Regions from separate parts of the Comamonas sp. F1-6 genome, predicted to be linked through region 4. Evidence: predicted binding sites of a transcription regulator. Region 4 holds the regulator's gene; each other region holds the start of a gene.
The links. Region 4 encodes sigma-54, which starts transcription at its own class of promoters, with help from an activator protein. Its sites were predicted from a motif close to TGGCANGNAANCTGCTTT; they were not measured.
Positions count from the first base shown of each region.

Region 1: the regulator sigma-54 is predicted to act here: its motif matches at 1,977-1,994, upstream of AAIL66_RS16395 (pilin).
Region 2: the regulator sigma-54 is predicted to act here: its motif matches at 3,314-3,331, upstream of AAIL66_RS07075 (TorF family putative porin).
Region 3: the regulator sigma-54 is predicted to act here: its motif matches at 3,042-3,059, upstream of AAIL66_RS03170 (DUF3567 domain-containing protein).

Region 1 is NZ_JBCPWN010000016.1:55,027-60,064, forward strand. Features, by position in the region: gene ssb (single-stranded DNA-binding protein) at 259-807, shown strand; gene AAIL66_RS16390 (FHA domain-containing protein) at 1,124-1,840, shown strand; gene AAIL66_RS16395 (pilin) at 2,029-2,583, shown strand; gene tfpZ (TfpX/TfpZ family type IV pilin accessory protein) at 2,716-3,498, shown strand; gene AAIL66_RS16405 (phosphoethanolamine transferase) at 3,605-5,038, shown strand, end outside.
Region 2 is NZ_JBCPWN010000005.1:90,873-95,910, reverse strand. Features, by position in the region: gene glcE (glycolate oxidase subunit GlcE) at 1-627, opposite strand, end outside; gene amt (ammonium transporter) at 760-2,112, opposite strand; gene glnK (P-II family nitrogen regulator) at 2,152-2,490, opposite strand; gene AAIL66_RS07075 (TorF family putative porin) at 2,508-3,260, opposite strand; gene AAIL66_RS07070 (sulfatase-like hydrolase/transferase) at 3,635-4,963, opposite strand.
Region 3 is NZ_JBCPWN010000002.1:198,501-203,538, reverse strand. Features, by position in the region: gene AAIL66_RS03190 (EAL domain-containing protein) at 1-49, shown strand, start outside; gene AAIL66_RS03185 (ChaN family lipoprotein) at 75-971, opposite strand; gene AAIL66_RS03180 (AbrB family transcriptional regulator) at 1,119-2,219, shown strand; gene AAIL66_RS03175 (hypothetical protein) at 2,252-2,461, shown strand; gene AAIL66_RS03170 (DUF3567 domain-containing protein) at 2,545-2,844, opposite strand; gene AAIL66_RS03165 (DUF3108 domain-containing protein) at 3,129-4,280, opposite strand; gene AAIL66_RS03160 (IclR family transcriptional regulator) at 4,306-5,038, opposite strand, start outside.
Region 4 is NZ_JBCPWN010000030.1:22,810-27,847, reverse strand. Features, by position in the region: gene AAIL66_RS22085 (thiol:disulfide interchange protein DsbA/DsbL) at 1-474, shown strand, start outside; gene lptA (lipopolysaccharide transport periplasmic protein LptA) at 605-1,261, shown strand; gene lptB (LPS export ABC transporter ATP-binding protein) at 1,258-2,040, shown strand; gene AAIL66_RS22070 (RNA polymerase factor sigma-54) at 2,186-3,787, shown strand; gene AAIL66_RS22065 (aspartyl/asparaginyl beta-hydroxylase domain-containing protein) at 3,980-4,900, opposite strand; gene AAIL66_RS22060 (DUF711 family protein) at 5,034-5,038, opposite strand, start outside.

The DNA of each region.
Region 1 (5,038 bases), on a different contig from region 4:
CCCTGAGGCGCTGTGCGCCTAGGCGGCCCCGCCTTCCTCCTCTCTGCTACGCGGAGGGGGACGCAGCCCTCGCAGCGGGGCCGCCCTTGCTCGGCTGCTCGCGCGCAGTGGCCCCTTTTCTGCTGGAGCACCATGTATCGCCGTGATGGGATATCGGGAAATCCCGTGCTGTTCATGGCTGGCTTGGGGCAGAATACGAAGTTCATTGGTTCGGGACCTCTCCCAATAGCCCGGGCCACTTTTTGAAAAGGTATCTCTATGGCATCCGTCAACAAAGTCATCATCGTCGGCAATCTGGGTCGTGACCCCGAAATGCGCACCTTCCCCAGCGGCGATCAGGTGGCCAATGTGACCATCGCCACCACAGACCGCTGGCGCGACAAGAACACCGGAGAAAACCGCGAAGCCACCGAATGGCACCGTGTGGTCTTCAACGGCAAACTGGCCGAAATCGTGGGCCAGTACCTGCGCAAAGGCAGCCAGGTCTATGTGGAAGGCAGCCTGCGCACCCGCAAATGGACCGACCAGGCCTCCGGCCAGGAACGCTACGCCACCGAAATCCGTGCCGACGCCATGCAGATGCTGGGCAGCCGCCAGGGAGGTGGTCAGCAGCAAGGCGGCTACGGCAGCGATGATGGCTATGGCGAAAGCAGCTACGAAGCACCCCGCCGTCAGGCTCCCGCTCCCATGCAGCAGCGCCCCGCACCGGCACCCATGCAGCAGCGTCCTGCTCCTGCACCCATGGCTCCTCCTCCCCAGCGCGCAGCTTCGGGGTTTGACGACATGGATGACGATATCCCGTTCTAAATCACGGATAGGTGGCTGCCGCCACTTTGCAAAGATTTGCAAAAAAGCCCGCGCTTTCAACGAGCGCGGGCTTTTCTTATATGGCGACTTGATAGATTGCGGGTGCGATTCGAAAGATGCTGCAGTCGAATGACAGCATGGTTGAAAATTTCAATCGAATAGCTGGCTTCATCGAATTAGTGAAATAAGATGCAGCATGCAAGCGCGTTTCATCCAGTTACGATTGATGATTGAGCGCTGAATCACACACTCAAGTGGGAGTGGTCCTAGCCAGTGCAGCCAAGCAGGACTTGGCGTTTCCTCAGGAGCTTCGAGCATGCCGACTTTGGTCATCTCAATCGACGGCGCAGTCATCAAGGAAGTACAGCTCACCAAGGAGCGCACGACCTTGGGTCGTCGTCCCTACAACGACATCGTGATCGAGAATCTTGCGGTCAGCGGCGAGCATGCCGTGCTCACCATCTCTGGCGGCAAGGTCAGCATTGAAGACCTGCGCAGCACCAACGGCACCTATGTCAACGGTCGCGCCATCCAGAAGCAGGACCTGCTCAACGGCGACCTGCTGGACATTGGCCGCTACAAAATCCGCTTTCTCGATACCGTGATTGCCGATACGAATACGTCAACTGCCCAAGGCGGCAAAAAGGCGCTGGCGCATATTTCCGAAGAGGCAGACAGCGGCTATGCCAAACTTGCCAGCCCCTCGGGGTTTGGTGAAATCTCCAGCTTCAGCTCCACCATCCAGGGCTCGCTCGCCGCGCTGCCTGCGCGCCACGCCGTGATTCGCATGCTTACCGGCAGCCTGGCCGGCAGGGAAATACCTCTTTTCAAGGTCGTCACCACCCTGGGCAAGCCCGGTGTAGCCATCGCCTCCATCACCCAGAAGCCCCATGGCTTTGTGCTCACCCAACTGGAGGGCGCAAGCGAAGACCTCAAGCTCAATGGTCAGGTGGTGGGCCCTCTGTCTGTGCCGCTGCTCAATGGCGATACGGTGGACCTGGCGGGAAGCACCATGCGCTTCGTCGTGGAGTGACAGGCCGGCTTGACGGGTGTTAAGTGTGTGACAAATTTGTCACCGCTTGCGATTGGATCGCCAAAATTGTTACTCAAACTCGCGTGAATGTTGCCAAACGTGTCATCTTGGATGAGTCCTGCCTTTGCCAAATTGTTGGCACGTTGATTGCTTGGTCGCTTGTGTCTCATCCAACTAGGGAGTTTGAAATGAAGCGTTCCATTCAAAAGGGTTTTACCCTGATCGAACTGATGATCGTTGTCGCGATCATCGGTATTTTGGCTGCCGTGGCTCTGCCTGCTTATCAGGATTACACAATCCGCGCCCGCGTTTCTGAAGGCTTGGGTCAGGCTCAAGGAGCTAAAGCAATGATTGGTGCAGATGCTGCAAGTGCTGCAGATCTCGCCATCGTGGTCACGACCTGGAATGCGCAGGCCGGCAGCACTGGTGCGAACTCTAAGTTCGTGGACAGCGTTAAAATTGCTGACTCTGGTGAAGTCACTGTATCTTACAACTTCAAGGCTGTTGGTATTAAAACTGGTGAAAATACTCTGGTGATGGGCCCTTATGTCCGCTCTGTGGCTGGCGCATCAGGGGCGGTAAGTGCTGCCGTCAAGCTGGCTACTGCGCAGGCCAATGGAGTCACAGGCTCGCTCGACTGGAGCTGCGCTTCCACGACTCAAACCGCATCCACCAATGGTGGCATGGCTAGTACCACTCCTGGCACTTTGCTGGCCAAGTACGCCCCCGCTAGCTGCCGTTAATAACGCAGCTTCCTAAGCTGGAAAAAGGATTCCGTAAGGAATCCTTTTTTATTGTTGGCTTGATTTGCGCAGTTCTCCGGCCCCCGCCTCTCAGCCTGTCACAGACCCCTTATTGAACCGCAACGCTAGCGCATGCAACAGAGCACAAAGCCTACACGTCTGACTTTTGCCCTAAGGGCTCTGAGTATCCACTTTGGCGCCAGCTGCGCTCTGGCTCTGGTTGTTGCGTGGATCGTTTTTGCGTACTGGATTCCTAAGCCTTATTACGGCTTGGTGGGGGCGCCCCAGTTATTTCTGATTTTGCTGGGCGTCGATGTTGTATGTGGCCCGCTGCTCACAGCGATACTGGCCAATCCGGCTAAGCCTCGCCGAGAGTTGTTGATGGACCTCAGTCTGGTCATCTTGCTGCAACTGGGCGCACTGACTTATGGGCTACACACGATTGCTAACGCCCGCCCTGTTGCGTTGGTGTTTGAGGTGGACCGGTTTGTGGTCGTATCCGCCTCGCAAATCAACACCGAAGACATGGCTCAAACTTTAGGAGGCTTTCGGCAGCTGCCTTGGGACGGACCTCGATTGTTGGGTGTGCGCGCTTCGCGAAACGGCGGAGAAACTTTGCAAAGCATAGAGCTGTCACTGCAAGGCATCGAGCCCAGTGCTCGCCCTGGCTGGTGGCAAAGCTATGACATCAGTCGCCCTCAAGCGATGCAGCGTATGCAGCCTATCGCTACGCTGCTCCACGCAGCAAGCGCAGAGCAGCGGCAATTGATTGACAAAGCCATGCAAGCGTTACCACAGACGCTTAAGCAGGTATTTTATTTGCCGCTGGTCTCTGGCCGCCAGCTCGACAGCTGGATCGTGCTGCTGGACGCGAAGGCAAACATCATTGGTTACGTGCCTGTAGGAGGCTTTTAGTAAACCCGCTCAGAGTGAGCCGGTGGGGCAGCGTCTGCGCAGCTCATGTCTTTCATCTTTCGTATTCATGGGCCTTATTCGCTTCTTGCCACAACGCACAACATCCATGCCCTGCCACGTGAATGAACCTGGGCAATGCTCACTGTCGCCTCTGCGGACGCGATGGTATGCCCAGCCTGCCTGGTGGTTTTTTGTGGTCTTGGTGCTCGTCTGGAATATTCCGAACCTGCTGCCCTGGGAGCAGAGCTTGTACCCCGCCACGTATTGGCTGGACATGCAGGATCGCTTGTTCAAATCTTTGCTGCTGGCTGCTCTGGCAATGGCACTGTTTGCCCGCCCCTGGGTAGCTTGGGGCGTTTCGTGGGGACTGTGTCTGTGGTGGCTACCCATTTCGGTGGCAGTGCGTTATATGAACGAAACGCCGCTGAATGCCAGCCTGATTGGCATGGCCATGGCTAGCAGCCTTGGTGAATTGAAGGGGCTGTTGCTGTCTATGCCACGCAACATTGTGCTGGCGATGCTGCTCTGGAACGGTTTGTGTGGCCTGGTGCTTTACGGGCTTTGGCACAAGCGTCACTGGCGCTGGGCGGGATGGCCGCGGGCGCGTGTGTTGCTGGTGTGCGTGGGTCTGCTGCTGCTTCCCCGTATCGTGCAGTGGAGTGTGCGGGAGCCTGTGGTTGAGCAGCATGCCAAGGTTCAGAGTCGAGCATCGATGAACGACGACCCTTTCAAGGAGGGGGATCGGGCCATTGGTTTCGATGTTGATTTGCCCCGCGCCTTTCCATATGAGTTGCCATGGGCATTGGCGCAGTACTGGCAGGCGCGACGGGTGGTGGAGGCGTCTATCGCAAGCATGCGCGAGGTGCAGGATGCACCTGCGCTGGCCTCGGGCGCGCCAGAGGTGGTGGTATTAGTGATTGGTGAGTCTTCCTCGCGCAAGGCTTGGCAGCTGTTTAATCCTCAACTCGAGGTACAGACCACGCCCCTTTTATTAGAGCGTTTGGCGCGGGGCGAGCAGGTTCTACCGTTTTCCAATGTGGTCGCGCAGTCTGTTTCAACGCGGCAGGCAGTGCCTTCCATGCTGACGAAAGAGCCCGTGCTATGGCCGGACGGCACGCCTAATCCACAAGCAATGCGCTCCGTTCTGTCGCAGGTAGCACAGGTGGGCTATCGCACCGGCTGGTTCTCCAATCAGGCGGCTGTGGGCGAGTTTGATGGCGTGATCGCTGCATACGCGAATGAGGCACAGTCTAGAGCTTTCCTGAATCCTTCCAGCTTTGTGTCACAAGGCAGCTATGACGAGGTTTTGTTGCCCGCGTTGAAGCGCTTTTTGGCGATAAATGAGGGGGCTGGGCGGGCGTTTGCGGTGTTGCACACCATGGGCAGCCATTTCCAGTTTGAGCACCGTTATCCACCAGGTTTCGGTCCCTTTGCCCTGCCGCACAGCGCGGAGCAGGCCTACCAAAACAGTGTTGCCTATACCGATGCAGTGCTTGATCAGGTGATCGATGCTCTGGAGCAGGACGGGCGTTCGGCCGTG
Region 2 (5,038 bases), on a different contig from region 4:
GGCATTGAGCGGCAGAGGCTGGCCGCCCCAGTGATTGAGCCAGTCCAGAGCCTGCTCCTGGCTGCAGGCGTCAAAGCGCAGCGTGGCCTCGGCCGGAGCCACGGGCAGGACCTTGAGGCTGATCTCGGTGATCAGGCCCAGCGTGCCCCAGCTGCCCGTCATCAGGCGCGAGACGTCATAGCCGGCCACATTCTTCATGACCTGGCCGCCGTAGCGCAGCAGCTCGCCCTGGCCGTTGATCATCTCCAGGCCCAGCACGAAGTCGCGTACTGCGCCAACGCTGGCACGCGACGGGCCCGACAGGCCTGCGGCGACCATGCCGCCCACGGTGCTGGCGGCGCCGAAGTGCGGCGGCTCGAAAGCCAGGCACTGGCCCTGGCTGGCCAATGTTGCCTCCAGCTCGGCCAGCGGCGTGCCGGCGCGCACGGTGACCACCAGCTCGCTGGGCTCGTAGCTGACGATGCCGCTGAGCGCGCGCGTGGACAGCGGCTCGCCCTGCAGACGCAGGCCGTAGAAGTCCTTGCTGCCGCCGCCGCAGATGCGCAGCGGGGTCTTGTCACTGGCAGCGGCGCGAATGCGCTCGCCGAGCTGATTGATTTGGCTGGTGGCTGAATCCATGGCCTGCATGGTAGCCGGGGCGCCCCCGGGGCAGGAAGGCCTGGTCTTTGATTTTTTTGAAAAGCAGGCGTGAATAAAAAAGCCCCGCAGTTCGCACTGCGGGGCAACGTAATGAAACTGAACTTGCGAAGAGCCTGCCGCTTAACGGGTGTAGGCCACCTCACCGTGAGAAGTGATGTCCAGGCCCTGGCGCTCGGACTCTTCCGAGACACGCAGACCCACGGTCAGATCGGCAATCTTGTAGGCCAAGAAGGAGACCACGCCGGACCAGACGATGGTCACCAGCACGCTCTCGACCTGCACCCACAGCTGATGCGCCATGTTGTAGCCTTCGGGCTCGATACCGCCCAGGCCCTTGGCGCAGAACACGCCGGTCAGGATGGCACCCAGGATACCGCCGACACCGTGGACGCCGAACACGTCGCAGACGTCGTCAACCTTGAGCAGGCGCTTGAGGCCGGACACGCCCCAGAAGCACAGAGGGCCGGCGATGATACCCATGACGATGGAGCCCATGGGGCCGACAAAGCCGGCGGCGGGGGTGATGGTCACCAGACCGGCCACGGCACCCGAGGCAGCACCCAGCATGGAGGCCTTGCCGCGCAGCAGCGCTTCGGCCACGATCCAGGAGATGGCGGCAGCGCCGGTCGCGAGGATGGTGTTGATGAAGGCCAGGCCAGCAACGCCATTGGCGGCACCGGCAGAGCCGGCGTTGAAGCCGAACCAGCCCACCCACAGCAGCGAAGCGCCCACCATGGTCAGCGTCAGGCTGTGCGGAGGCAGGGCTTCCTTGCCGAAGCCGATGCGCTTGCCCAGCATGTAGGCACCCACCAGACCGGCCACGGCGGCGTTGATGTGCACCACGGTGCCGCCCGCGAAGTCCAGCGCGCCATCGGCACCCAGCAGACCGCCGCCCCACACCATGTGGGCCATGGGGATGTAGCTGAAGGTGAACCACAGCACGGAGAACACGATCACGGCCGCGAACTTGATGCGCTCGGCAAACGCTCCCACGATCAGCGCCACGGTGATGGCGGCGAAGGTGGACTGGAAGGCCACGAACACATATTCGGGGATGGTCTTGAGCATGGACGACAGCGTGTCAGGCGTGATGCCCATGAGGAACAGCTTGTCGAAGCCTGCGAAGAACTTGCCCTCGCCGCCAAAGGCCAGCGAGTAGCCGTAGATGGCCCACAGCACGGTGATCAGCGAAAAGATCACGAAGACCTGGGCCAGCACGGACAGCATGTTCTTGCTGCGCACCAGGCCGCCGTAGAACAGCGCCAGGCCGGGGATGACCATCAGGATCACCAGCATGGTCGAGGTCAGCATCCAGGCGGTGTCGCCGGCGCTCAGGGTGGGAACGGCCTCGGCCGCTGCTTCGGCCACAGGCGCTGCGGCGGCGGCAGCCGTTGCAGCTTCCTGGGCAAAGCCGGTGGCGCCGGCAGCCAGCAGGCCCAGTCCCAGGCCTGCGCTCAATAGTTTCTTGATCATGGCAATCTTTCTCAAAACGGTTCCAGAGAGACTGGGCCTTTACAGGGCCGCGTCGCCGGTTTCTCCTGTACGGATACGGATCGACTGCTCCAGCGCCTGCACAAAAATCTTGCCGTCGCCGATCTTGCCGGTACGGGCTGCGCCCTCGATGGCGTCGATGGCGGCATCGACCAGATCGTCGGCAATCGCGGCCTCGATCTTCAGCTTGGGCAGAAAGTCCACCACATACTCGGCACCGCGGTACAGCTCGGTGTGGCCCTTCTGACGGCCAAAGCCCTTGACTTCGGTCACGGTGATGCCTTGAACACCGATTTGGGAAAGAGCTTCACGCACTTCGTCGAGCTTGAAGGGTTTGATGATGGCGATCACCATTTTCATGACGGGCTCCTGAAAAATTAAAAAGTCTTGGAGAGCGTCAGAATCAGACGCGCCTTGTTCACATCGCCGAAGTAGGCCTTCTTGTTGGCGCCGGTCACCGCCGCCGCGGCAGAGAAGCCGTCGCCCAGGTCATAGGCACCACCGACGCTGTAGTCCACATAGTTGGGAACGCCCAGGTCCTTGATGTCGCTGGAGAAATGGGTGTAACCAACTGATGCTTTCAGTGTCACCTTGGGCATCACTTCCTGGCTGTAGGAGAACTGCAGATAACCGGTATTGCGGCCCTTGAGACCCGAGCCTGCCTTGGCGCCGGCCCAGCCGAAGTAGTCCTTGGACACCGTGTGCGAGTACTTGGCCGTGAACGGGCCGTAGGTGCCGGAGCCATAGATCTCGGTGGTGTTGCCGTTGGCGTTGCCCGAGTACACATAGGTCAGCATGCCCACGTCCCAGTCCACATCGGCAGCCTTGAACTTGTAGCCGCCGTAGAAGTCGGTTTCCAGCGAGTTGCCGGGCAGCCAGTCCACGGAGGAGTTCCAGTTGCCGACGTAGAAGCCGCTGTCGCCGAACGTGTAGTCAAAACCGCCTTGCAGCGCGGGCTTGACGGCCCTGGTGCGGCTGGCGTCCTGATCCTGACCACGGAACTTGTAGTTGGTGGTCAGGGCAACGTTGGCGGAGAGCTGGGCATGGGCCCACATGGGGGCGACAACGGCGCAGGCCAGGGCGGCAGTCTTGGCGAAAGTCTTGAAACGGCTTGCAGCGGGACTAGGCATTCAGGGTTCCTCCGGTTTGAAAATTTCGTGGCAAAAATCTCGGATGAACTCTCAAAGCACAGACCGTGCCAGTCTCTGCGGCGGCTGCGGCACGGTTCGCTGCCCAAGGCCCTAGAACAGGCAGCGGGCCATAGCTGCCCGGTACAAAAAGCTACGAGTTTTCACAATCACTGAGCGCAACTTTCGCCACCCGGTTGGCGGCCTGAACCGAATGCACCAGGATGGTGCGTTTTTGCAATGCACCGCCATGGCCCGGTTTTTATCCGGTTTTTTGCACCAAACAGGTGATTTGAAAGTGAGTGCGTGCTCTCTGTTTGGGCACGAACGCAAAAAAGCCCATCGCCTGGGCGATGGGCTTGCAGGCAGCGCTCAGCTCAGAAGCTGGCCTGGGGCAGGTCTGCCTTGGTGAACACCAGCGAGACCTTGGCTTCCTCGGGAATCGGCGGCAGCTCCTGATTCCAGTGCTCCCAGGCGCTGCGCAGCTCGGCCAGACGCAGGGGCTCACGATCACGCAGATTGGCGCGCTCGCGCGGGTCGCTGGCGATGTTGAACAGGTATTCGATGCCCTCGATCTGCAGATATTTCCAGTCGCCCCGGATCAAGGCCTTTTGCTCGCGGTGCTTCATGCGCCAGGCCAGGTCGCGCTCGGGCATCCAGCTTTGATCCTGCATCAGGGGCAGCAGGCTGATGCCGTCCAGCGGATAGTCGGCATGCGCGTCCACGCCCGCTGCGGCCAGGAAGGTGGCCGACCAGTCCATGGTTAGGCTGGGCGTGTCGCAGACGGCGCCGGCCGTCATGCGCGCCGGCCAGCGGGCCAGCAAAGGCACGCGGATGCCGCCTTCGAGCAGGTCCATCTTCTGGCCCACGAAAGGCCAGGTATTGGAGAAGCGCTCGCCGCCGTTGTCGCTGGTGAAGACGATGAGCGTGTTCTCGCTCAGGCCTTTTTCCTCCAGCGCATCCAGCAGCCAGCCTATGCCTTCGTCCATGTGATGGATCATGCGCTGGTAGGTGTCGATGGAGCCGCCGTCGATATGCTTGCCCATGCCTTGCAGGCGCTCGGATTCGGCGCGGTCCTCGCGCGTCAGCCAGGGCCAGTGCGGGGCGCTGTAGTGCAGCGAGAGGTAGAAGGGCTGCTCGGCGCTCTGGCGCTTGACGAAGTCCACCGCGCGGCGGCTCAGCAGGTCGGTCAGGTAGCCGTCTTCGGTGTGCGGCTCCTCGTTGATCCAGAAGTCGGGGCGCCCGCGCGGGTCGCAGTGGGCGAAGTAGTCGGCGCCGCCGGCATGAAAGCCGTAGAACTCCTCGTAGCCCGACAGGCGCGGGCCGAAATGCGGCGGGTAGCCCAGATGCCATTTGCCGACCAGGGCCGTGGCGTAGCCGGCATCGCGCAGCAGCGAGGCCACCGTGGGGTGATCGGGCGGCAGACCCAGCACCTTGTCGCCATGCACGCTGGCGATGGGTTCCTCGGCCGCACCGCGCAGGCGGTACTGCCAGCGGCCCGTGGCCAGCGCAAAGCGCGTGGGCGAGCACACCGAGGAGTTGGAGTAGCCGCGTGTGAAGCGCAGGCCCTGGGCGGCCATGGCGTCCAGGCGCGGCGAGACGTCAGTGGCGTTGTTGTGCGCATCGCGCGCACCGGTGCAGCCCAGGTCGGCATAGCCGAGGTCATCGGCCAGGATGAAGATCAGATTGGGGCGGGAGTCGGTCATGAGATAGCGGAGAACATTCAAAAACAGGAGCTTCTATCGATTGTTATGCAAGGATTTTGGATAGATTTGATGCTG
Region 3 (5,038 bases), on a different contig from region 4:
AAAGACGCGTGAGGGGCAGCCGCTGGTGGCTGTCGCGACCGCGGGCTGAGGATCACCAGCGCTGCAGCAGCCCGTCAAGACTTGGGCGCAGGTCTGCTCTTCCACTGTTCGCGCAGTTGGCTGCATTGGTCTTCGGAGGCGTTGCCCTCCAGCGTCAGCAGCTTGTCTGCCTTCATGGCGATAGCAGTCTGCGCCTTGTCTGATTGGGCTATCGCCACCTTTTGCTTGAAATCGCCGGGCAGCCAGGTCGGCACGCCGATATCGCTGCGCACATGGCCGCGGCCCGCCACCAGCAGCACGCTTTTGCCGGTCTGGCCCAGCTCGCGCACCGCTGTTTCAGTCACTCTGGCCATAGATTCGTCGCGGGCCAGCTGAATGCGGGCCATGGGCGCGAACTGCGATTCGGGCAGCAGGCCGCAGTGGCCGTCCTTGATGGCGTCGAGCTGCAGCTGCCAGCCCGCAGCCGGCAGGTGTGCGTCGTAGCGGGACTCGCCCATGGCCTGCTTCATCCGGGTACGCGGCAGATTGCCGCCGAGCACGGGCACGCCGGCTTTCACGGCAGCCATCACCGCCGGGCCATAGTCCTGCCAGGGCCAGCCGCCCGGGCCGCCGCCCTGAGTCCATTGCAGAGCAGTTTTCACCTCCTCGTCGCTGGCCGATGCCGGCAGACTCCGGGTGCTGCCGCCTGCGGGGGCCATCTCGACCACCAGGGCTGCGAGCCTGCCTTGCGCTGCCAGGTGGCGCACGGTAGCGGCTTCCCACTGATGATGGGCGATCTGGTCATGCTGCTCGCCGAGCAGAATGACCGGTGTTCCGGCCCACTGCCCCAGTGTCTGCTGCCATTCGGTGTCGGAGGTCAACTGAGCGCTTTGATGGGCGCAGCCGCCCAGCAGCAGGGCGCTGGCTAGAGCTGTCAGGGCCAAAGGATTGAAACGCTGGCGCGGCTGCGCCGCAGAAAGGAAAGTCCACATATGAGCTGATTGCGTTCGTCTGAGACGGGGCATGGCTTCGTAGCTGTAGATTTCGTACCGGCTTTGCCCACCGAGTTTTGCCGCGATACTGCGGGGCATTGCCCCTGTCGCGCGTCCATTGTCGTGCCTTGCCGGATTCCCGTGCACATGTCCGTATTGCTTCCCCCCGCGTTTCTGGCCCGTGTGGCCGCCACCCTGCTGCTGGCCTGGCTGGCCGCACAGCTCTGTCTGGTGTTGCATACGCCGCTGCCCTGGATGCTGGGTCCGCTGATTTCCGTCTCCCTGCTATCGATTGGCGGGGCGCCCACCCAAAGCTGGGCCAGGCTGCGCGATCTGGGGCAGTGGACGATAGGCTGCGCTCTGGGCCTGTATTTCACGCCTGCGGTGACCGAGCTGGTCGCTGGTCTGTGGTGGGCGATTGCGCTGGCCATTGCCTGGGCCCTGTTGCTGGGCTGGGCCTTTGGGCGCTGGCTGTATCGCGTGCAGGCAGGCTCCATGCTGGCGCAACCGGGCATGGACGAAGAGCGCTTGCGCGCCACGACCTATTTCTCGGGCGCGATAGGTGCGGCCTCGGAGATGACGCTGCTGGCCGAGCGCGAGCAGGCGCGCACTGATCTGGTGGCCGCGGCACACAGCCTGCGGCTGGTGATAGTCACGGTGAGCATTCCCTTTGCACTGCAATGGTCGGGATTGCAGGGCGACCCAGGCCTGACGCTGCCCAGCGTGCGCACCGTGCAATGGCCGGGCTTTGCCTGGCTGGTGCTGGCCACCGGCGCCGGGGCATTGCTGATGCTCAGGCTCAGGCGTGCCAATCCCTGGTTTCTGGGTGCGCTGGCCGTATCCATGGGCTTGACCATGGCAGGCCTGGAGCTGTCCGCCGTGCCGCAATGGCTGATGAATGCCGCCCAACTGGTGATCGGCGTCAGCCTGGGGGTGCGCTTTCGACGTGATTTCCTGCACACGGCGCCGCGCTGGCTGGGCATGGTGGCGCTGGGTACCGTGGGCTTGATGGCAGTCTGCGCCGGTTTTGCCTGGCTGCTGTACTGGGCCACCGGCCTGCCCTGGGTGACCTTGCTGCTGGGCACATCGCCGGGTGGCATTACCGAGATGGCCATCACCGCCAAGGTCCTGCAACTGGGCGTGCCCGTGGTCACGGCCTTTCAGGTCTGCCGGCTGATTGCCGTGCTGCTGCTGGTAGCGCCGCTGTACCGATGGCTGAACAGAGCACTGCCAGGAGCGAGGCCATGATCCGCGGTAGGCGAAATCCCTGGAAGTCGGTCTTGATCCTCAGCGCATGCGCCGGCTTTGTGATGGCCGGGCTTCTGATGTGGATGGCCTGGGAGCACAACCCCCAGTGCGAGATTCACTGCGCAGAGCAAGGCATTGACTGGGGCTACTGGCTGGCGCTGGGTGCGGCAGGGGGGCTGCTGGGCTTTTTTGGCTGCATGCTGAGTGCCTGCGTGTTGATGCTGTTGTGCAGAAAGTCATAGCGGCTCGCGCTTTTCCAGCAAGCACTAGAGGGTGTTTTCAGATATCAAAAAGCCACTCGAGAGAGTGGCTTTTTGCAAGGTGTTCAGTGAATGATTACCGGCTGCTGGGCCAGGCCCGTGTAGGTGTCGAGAATTTCCTCCACCTCCTCCTCGGTGGGGGCATCCTGCTGCCAGGCGAGGATCTGCTTCTGGAACATTTCGGCCCAGGAGCCATCCAGATACACCTCCTTGCCCGAACGCTTGTCCACGATTTCGAAGCCGTGGCGCGGCAGTTGATGGGCTTGCTCGGTCTCGGCCTTGGCTTTGCCTGCCGGAGCGTCTGCCTCCATATCGGGACGCAGATGGAGCACCGCAAAGGATTCAGAGTCGTAAAGCATTTGCATGGTGTTCCTCCTTTCACTTCCGTTATGAGCATGCCTGCCATGGATATGGCGACAGGGTGCCGCATTTCAAGGTGGAAATGCCTGCTCTTGGCACTTGGGCACAGTATTCCATGGATTTGGCATGGTTGTGGGCAACTGGCTTTCCCGATCTGTAGTAGGCAAGTCCTTGAATGGCGCGACAGCGTTCAGCCCGAGCCGATGCAGGTTGCAGGCCTTGGCTGGGAGGTGAGTGAGCGCTTTGGGCGCGGTGCTCCCGGGGTTTACGCCAGGGGGCGACATGGAGGCTATTGCGGCGCGGACAGATATTTCCTGAGCTGCAGGTCGACAAAGTCGTCCTGTCCCTGAGTGAGCTTGATGCGCACGGGCAGGTATTGCATGGACGGAGCCAGCCAGACCGATCCGCGCTGGTCGCTGCTGCTTTTGCCGGGTAGCTTGTCCAGGCGCAGCGCCATGACGCCGCCAAATGGCAGCTCCAGCGCCTCGCTGGCACCCACGCGGAACTGCCAGCGCACGGCCGAGCGTGCGCTGCTGGTGGTCAGCTCTATCAGCGTGCCTGGCGGGTATTTATCGGGGGCGGCAGCCATCAGGGCCGAGAGCTGTAGAAACACGCTGAGGCGGTCCTGCACGCCATCGCCGATGGCCGCATCGGTCTGGCCGCCGCTGTAGTGTGCCTTGCCACTGGCCACATCAAAGGCGGCGGACTGGGTTTTTCGCCCCTTGTCGCTGAAGTTGAGCGGTTGCAGGCCCTTGGGTGTGATCAGCCCCTCGCTGGTCTGGGCGCGCTCGCCGAGCAAGAACATGCTGATCGACTGCCTGGCCTGGTAATACTGGCCGTCATGCTGCCATTGCAGCTGGGCGCCGGCCGAGTATTGAAAACCCTTGACCTGACCCGAGGCATTGAACTCCAGCGTGGCGGAGTTTGGCAGGGTGACGGGCAGCACAGAGTCAGGTGGCAGCGGCGCGCTGCCTGCGGGCGTGACCTGGATGGGGCGGGCCGTGTCGGCACCATTGGCTTCGGGAGGCTCGGCCATGGGCTCGGGAGCCGGCTCTGCTGCAGCAGCGGGCAGCTCTGTATTGGCGGGTGCTTCTGTTCCAGGAGTTTCTTGCGTTTGTGGTTCCTGGACTGGAGGCGGATTGGGCTCTGATTCCTGTTCGTCCGGGACGGGGGCAGGCACGGGAGCAGGAGCCGGCGCCCGGGGTGAGGCCTGGGGTTTGGGCGCCGGGGCTGGAGCCGGTTTGGGCGCTGCGGGTGCAGGCGGCGGAGGAGGGAGCGCCTGCAGCATGCGCGTCTCCATCACGATCTGGTCGACCGCCGCTTTGTCCGGCGGGCTTAGTTCGGGCAGGCCCCAGAGCAACAGCCCATGGGCTGCCAGCACCAAGCCGGTGATGGGCAGCAGTGTCTTGCGTGCCTGGCTTGCCTGAGGGGAGCGGCCCATGAGCGTGATTCTGAGATTGCAGGTTTCAGTGGTTGGGATCGGCGCGCCAGCCCAGATCGCTGGAAAGCTGGCGGGCGGCCGCCTGCAGTGGCGCATCTATGGCTCCACCATAGTCCGGGTCGAAAGTCGCCAGCGAGCCCAGGGTCATCAGCCCCAGCACGATATGGCCGGATGCATCGAAGACCGGCACGCAAAAGGCCACGATGCCCGGCAGCACGGTGTCGACCACGCGGGCCGTGCCGCGCGCACGGACTTCGGCCAGCATGTCCGCAACGGCCTCTTCGGTCTGGGGCAGGTCCTGGCGCCTGGCCTTGCGCGCACGTTCGATCTCGGGCTCCAGCAACGCGGCCGTCGCCTCGCGCGGCAGCCAGGCACCGAAGCAGCGCCCTGTGGCCGAGGCCAGCATGGGCATGACGTCGCCCAGGCGCAGATTGGCAGTGACGGACTGCGCCGATTCCTCCCAATGCACGATGGTCGGGCCATGGTTGCCCCAGACGGCAATGGCCAGCGTGTGGTTGAGAGTCTCGAGCAGCGCCGGAATGCGCTCCCGCGCCAGACGCACCGGGTCGAGGCGGGCCAGCGAGGCTAGGCCGATCTTGAGCGCCGCAGGGCCTAGGTCGTAGCGCGAATTGCGCTCGTCCTGCGCCACCAGGCCGATGCGCTGAAAGCTCACCAGATAGCGGTGCGCCTTGGCGGCACTCATGCCGGCGGCGGCGGCGACATCCTTGAGCATCAGCGGGCCGCTGGCCTGCGCCAGC
Region 4 (5,038 bases):
TTCTGGTACAGCTGCCCGCATTGCAATGCCTTCGAGCCCCAGTTCGAAGCCTGGGCAAAGAGCCAGCCTGCCGATGTGGTGGTGCGCCGCGTGCCCGTGGCTTTCAATGCCTCTTTCGTGCCACAGCAAAAGCTGTACTACGCCCTGGAGGGCATGAACCTGCTGCCCCAGCTGCACGCCAAGGTGTTCCGCACCATCCACGTGGATCGCAATCTGCTCAAGACCGATGACGCCATCTTTGACTGGGTCGGCAAGCAGAGCGTGGATCTGGCCAAGTTCAAGGAGGTCTACAACTCCTTTACCGTGGCCAATCAGGCGCGCAAGGCCGCTCAGCTGCAAAACGAATATGACGTGGAAGGCGTGCCCGCCATGGGTGTGGCCGGCCGCTACTACACGGACGGCACCAAGGCCGGCAATATGGAGAATGTGCTGCGCGTGGTCAATGCGCTGGTCGCCTCCAGCCGCAAGGCCTGAGATCAGGCAGCAGACGCCAGTGACGTTTGACGTCCAACAAGCCCGCCGCCGTGCGGGCTTTTTTGTGGGTGTTTTTTACGCAAGTTGCAAAAAGGGAATGACTACAATGGATGCAAGAAACGTGCCTTCCATGAAAAAAACACTCCTACCTCTTGCGCTGGCCTGCGCCCTGGCAGCAGCGACCGGCATTGTCCATGCCGAAAAAGCCGACAGCGCCAAGCCCATGAATATCGAGGCGGATGCGTTGCGTCATGACGAGCTGCAGCAGACCAGTGTCTTTACTGGCAATGTGGTGATGACCAAGGGCTCCATCGTGCTGCGCGGTGCTCAGCTCGATGTGCGGCAGGACGCCGAGGGCTATCAGTACGGTGTGATCAAGGCCGAGGCCGGCAAGCGAGCGTTCTTCCGCCAGAAGCGCGATACCGTGGCCGGTCAGCCCGAGGAGTTCATCGAGGGCGAAGGCGAAGTCATCGAGTACGACGGCAAGGCCGATATCGTCAAGTTCATCCGTCGTGGCGAGATGCGCCGCTACCGTGGCGGTCAGCTCAGCGATCAGGTCACGGGCTCCATCATCGTCTACAACAACATCACCGACGTCTATACCGTCGATGGCCAGAAGACCAGCGGCGGCCTGCCGAGCTCCTCCGTGGGACAGGGCGGCCGTGTGCGCGCCATCATGGCGCCCAAGGACGGAACGCCGGGGGCACAGCCCAAGCCTGCAACACCTGCCACGCAGCTGCGCCAGAGCATGACGCTGGGCGGCGAGAAAGCCGACGAGAAGAAATGAGCGAGCCGACTTTCTCCAGCAGCCGCAGCGGCGAGTCCGACAGCCGCCTGGAGGCCAAACATCTGGCCAAGTCCTACGGCAGCCGCAAGGTGGTCAAGGATGTGTCCCTGTCCGTGCAAAAAGGCGAGGTCGTCGGTCTGCTCGGCCCTAATGGAGCGGGCAAGACCACATCGTTCTACATGATCGTGGGCCTGGTGCGCAGCGACGGCGGCGAGATCTTCATCGACGGCCAGCCGGTGGGCGGCATGCCGATTCACCAGCGTTCGCGCCTGGGCCTGTCCTATCTGCCCCAGGAAGCCTCCATCTTTCGCAAGCTCAGCGTGGAAGACAATGTGCGCGCCGTGCTGGAGCTGCAAAAGGACGAGCAGGGCAAGGCGCTGACGCGCGACGAGATCGAAAAGCGCCTCACGGGCCTGCTGCAGGAGCTGCGCGTCGAGCATCTGCGCCAGTCGCCGGCGCTGGCGCTGTCAGGCGGTGAGCGCCGTCGCGTGGAAATTGCCCGCGCCCTGGCCACGCAACCGCGCTTCATTTTGCTTGACGAGCCTTTTGCCGGCATCGACCCGATCGCGGTGATCGAGATCCAGCGCATCATCGGCTTCCTCAAGGAGCGCGGCATCGGCGTGCTGATCACCGACCACAACGTGCGCGAGACGCTGGGCATCTGCGACCACGCCTTCATCATCAGCGACGGCCATGTGCTGGCCGAAGGCACGCCCGAGGAGATCGTGGAGAACGCCGATGTGCGCCGCGTCTATCTGGGCGAACATTTCAGGATGTGATGACCCCCACGCTCCCTCACTTTGTGCGGTCGCTGCCCCCAGAAGGGGCCCTGACCGGCTGCGCCGAGGTTTGCCTTGAGGTGGCCCGGCGGCAAACCCGTAGCACTGCGCGCGTTTGCAATGATTGTCTGGGGGCCGCGCCTCGATGAAGCCAGGTCTCTCGCTACGCGTTTCGCAGCATTTATCGCTTACGCCGCAGCTGCAGCAATCCATTCAGCTGCTGCAGCTTTCCACCCTGGAGCTGGCGCAGGAAGTCGAGCAGATGCTGGTCGACAACCCTTTTCTGGAACGTGCGGGCGATGAGGCCGAAACTGCGGGAGATGCTCCTGTAGATGTAGCTAATAGCGCCAGTGAATATAGTACTTCAGATGGTATTCATGCTGAAAGAGATGCATCGCAAGCGCAACAAGCTACTGAAACGGTAGCGGAGGCATCAAACCCCGAAACCCCTGAAACGCTGAACTGGGAGGCCGAGGGCCTGGACGGCCAGGACGGGGAATGGGGTGGCGAATCCAGTAGCGAGTGGGATACGCCCTCGGCCAGCAGCTCCACGCGCAACCGCGATGGCGATGACGAAACCGATGCCATCGATCTGGCGCGCGAGCACCAGAGCCTGACCGACTTTCTCCATCGTCAGGCGCTGAGCCTGCATCTGGGCGCGGCGGACATGGCGGCGCTGCGCTTTCTCATCGAGTCGCTCAGCGACGACGGCTATCTCGAGGATTCCCTGCAGGAGCTGGCGCAGAGCCTGGCCGGCGACGACCTGGAAGAGCGCGAGGAGCTGGAGCAGCACTTTGTCATTGCTCTGAAGCTGCTTCAAAGCCTGGAGCCCGTGGGCGTGGGAGCGCGTGATCTGGCCGAGTGCCTGCAGCTGCAGCTGCGCGACCTGATCCGCACCGCCGAGGACGAGGGCACGACCGAGGCGCATATGAACCGGCTGCTGCTGGCGCAGGCCATCTGCGCGCAGCCCATGGACCTGCTGGCGCGGCGCGATCTGCGCAAGCTCACCAGCCTGTGCGGCGCACGCGAGGAGCAACTGCGCGAAGCCATGGCCCTTATCGCCAGGCTGGAGCCGCGTCCGGGGCGCCGCTTTGTCGACGTGGAGCGCCATATCGTGATCCCCGATGTCATCGTGCGCCCGGTGCGGGCCGGCTCGGGGCGGGCGGACTTTTCCGTGCAGCTCAACCCCGAGGTCATGCCGCGTCTGCGCGTGCACGACATCTATGCCGGCGTGCTGCGTCGCCACAAGAACAGCGACGGTCATGCGGCGCTGCAGCAGCAGCTGCAGGAGGCGCGCTGGTTCATCAAGAACATCCAGCAGCGCTTCGACACCATCTTGCGCGTCTCCGAAGCCATCGTGGAGCGGCAGAAGAACTTCTTTGTGCATGGCGAGCTGGCCATGCGCCCGCTGGTGCTGCGCGATATTGCCGATACGCTGGGCCTACACGAGTCCACCATCAGCCGCGTGACCACCGCCAAGTACATGGCCACGCCCCAGGGCACGTTCGAGCTCAAGTATTTCTTCGGCTCGGGCCTGGGCACGGAAACCGGCGGCAGTGCCTCCAGCACGGCCGTGCGTGCGCTGATCAAGCAGTTTGTCGATGCCGAAGATGCCAAGAAGCCGCTGTCGGACGCCAAGCTGGCCGACATGCTCAAGGAGCAGGGCATCGAGTGCGCGCGCCGCACCGTCGCCAAGTACCGCGAGCAGCTCAAGATACCGACGACCACGCTGCGCAAGGCGCTGTAGGGCACCGCAGAAACAAGAAAGCCGCTGATGCATCGCACAGCGGCTTTCTTGTTCTGTATTTAGGGCGGCAGCCTTGATAAGGCATTCTTCAAGTAAGGGGCCGCCGCGAGCAAGAGCCACCCTTGCGGCGATGCTGCCGTCCCCCTTGGGGGCGCCCGGCCAGGGGAAGGCGCGTAGCGCCTCAGGGGGTTATCAAGAAACCAACCACCAGATAAACCAGACCAGCACGCCGATCATCAGTCCGAACTTGAGGATCTTGTAGAAGGTCGGATTCCAGTCGCGGAAGGCGCGGCGGTACTTGCCGGCATAGAACGAGATCTTGAACAGCTTGCTGATCATGCCGCGCGGGTCGCCCTCGTTGTTGGGCGAGCTGGCGGCGGCCACCACGTTCTTGCCCAGCCAGTGATTGAGCCACTGGGCAAAGCCATTGGTCATGGGGCGCTCCACATCGCAAAACAGCACGATGCGGTTGCCTTCCGAGCGGTTCTCGGCCCAGTGCATATAGGTTTCGTCGAAGATCACGCCTTCGCCTTCGCGCCAGCTATAGGGCTTGCCGTCGACCTCGATCATGCAGCGGTCGTCGTTGGGGGCCAGCACGGCCAGGTGATAGCGCAGCGAGCCCGCATAGGGGTCGCGGTGCAGATTGAGCTTGGCGCCGGGCGGCAGTTCGGCAAACATGGCGGCCTTGACGCTGGGAATCGACTTCACCAGGGCCGTGGTCTTGGGGCACAGCTCCATGGCCGAAGGGTGGGCATCGCCGTACCACTTGAGGTAGAAGCGCTTCCAGCCGGTCTTGAAGAAGGAGTTGAAGCCTGCGTCGTCGTTGTTGGCGGCGGCCTTGATCTGCATGTTCTTTTGCAGATTGACGGCTTCCTCGCGGATTTCACGCCAGTTGGCCTGCAGCGGCGCCAGCTCGGGGAAGGTGCTGGTGGGCAGATAGGGCGTGCGCGGCACCTTGCTGAACATCAGCATGAAGACGTTGAACGGCGCTGTGAACGTGGAGTGGTCAAACAATTGCTTGACCACCTTGTGGCGCACCTTGCCGCGCAGATGCATGTACAGCCCGCAGCCAAAGAAAAGCAGCACCAGTGCCAGAACGATTATTTTTGCCATAAGGGCCAATTTTACCGGGGGCACCCCGGCGGCCACCATGGGGGCAGGTCAAACAGAACCGGGGTAGGGGAATATCAAAAGCAATAGCTGCCGGCGCTTGACGGCCAAGCGCAGCAGCCCGCTTGTTAGATGTTCAAG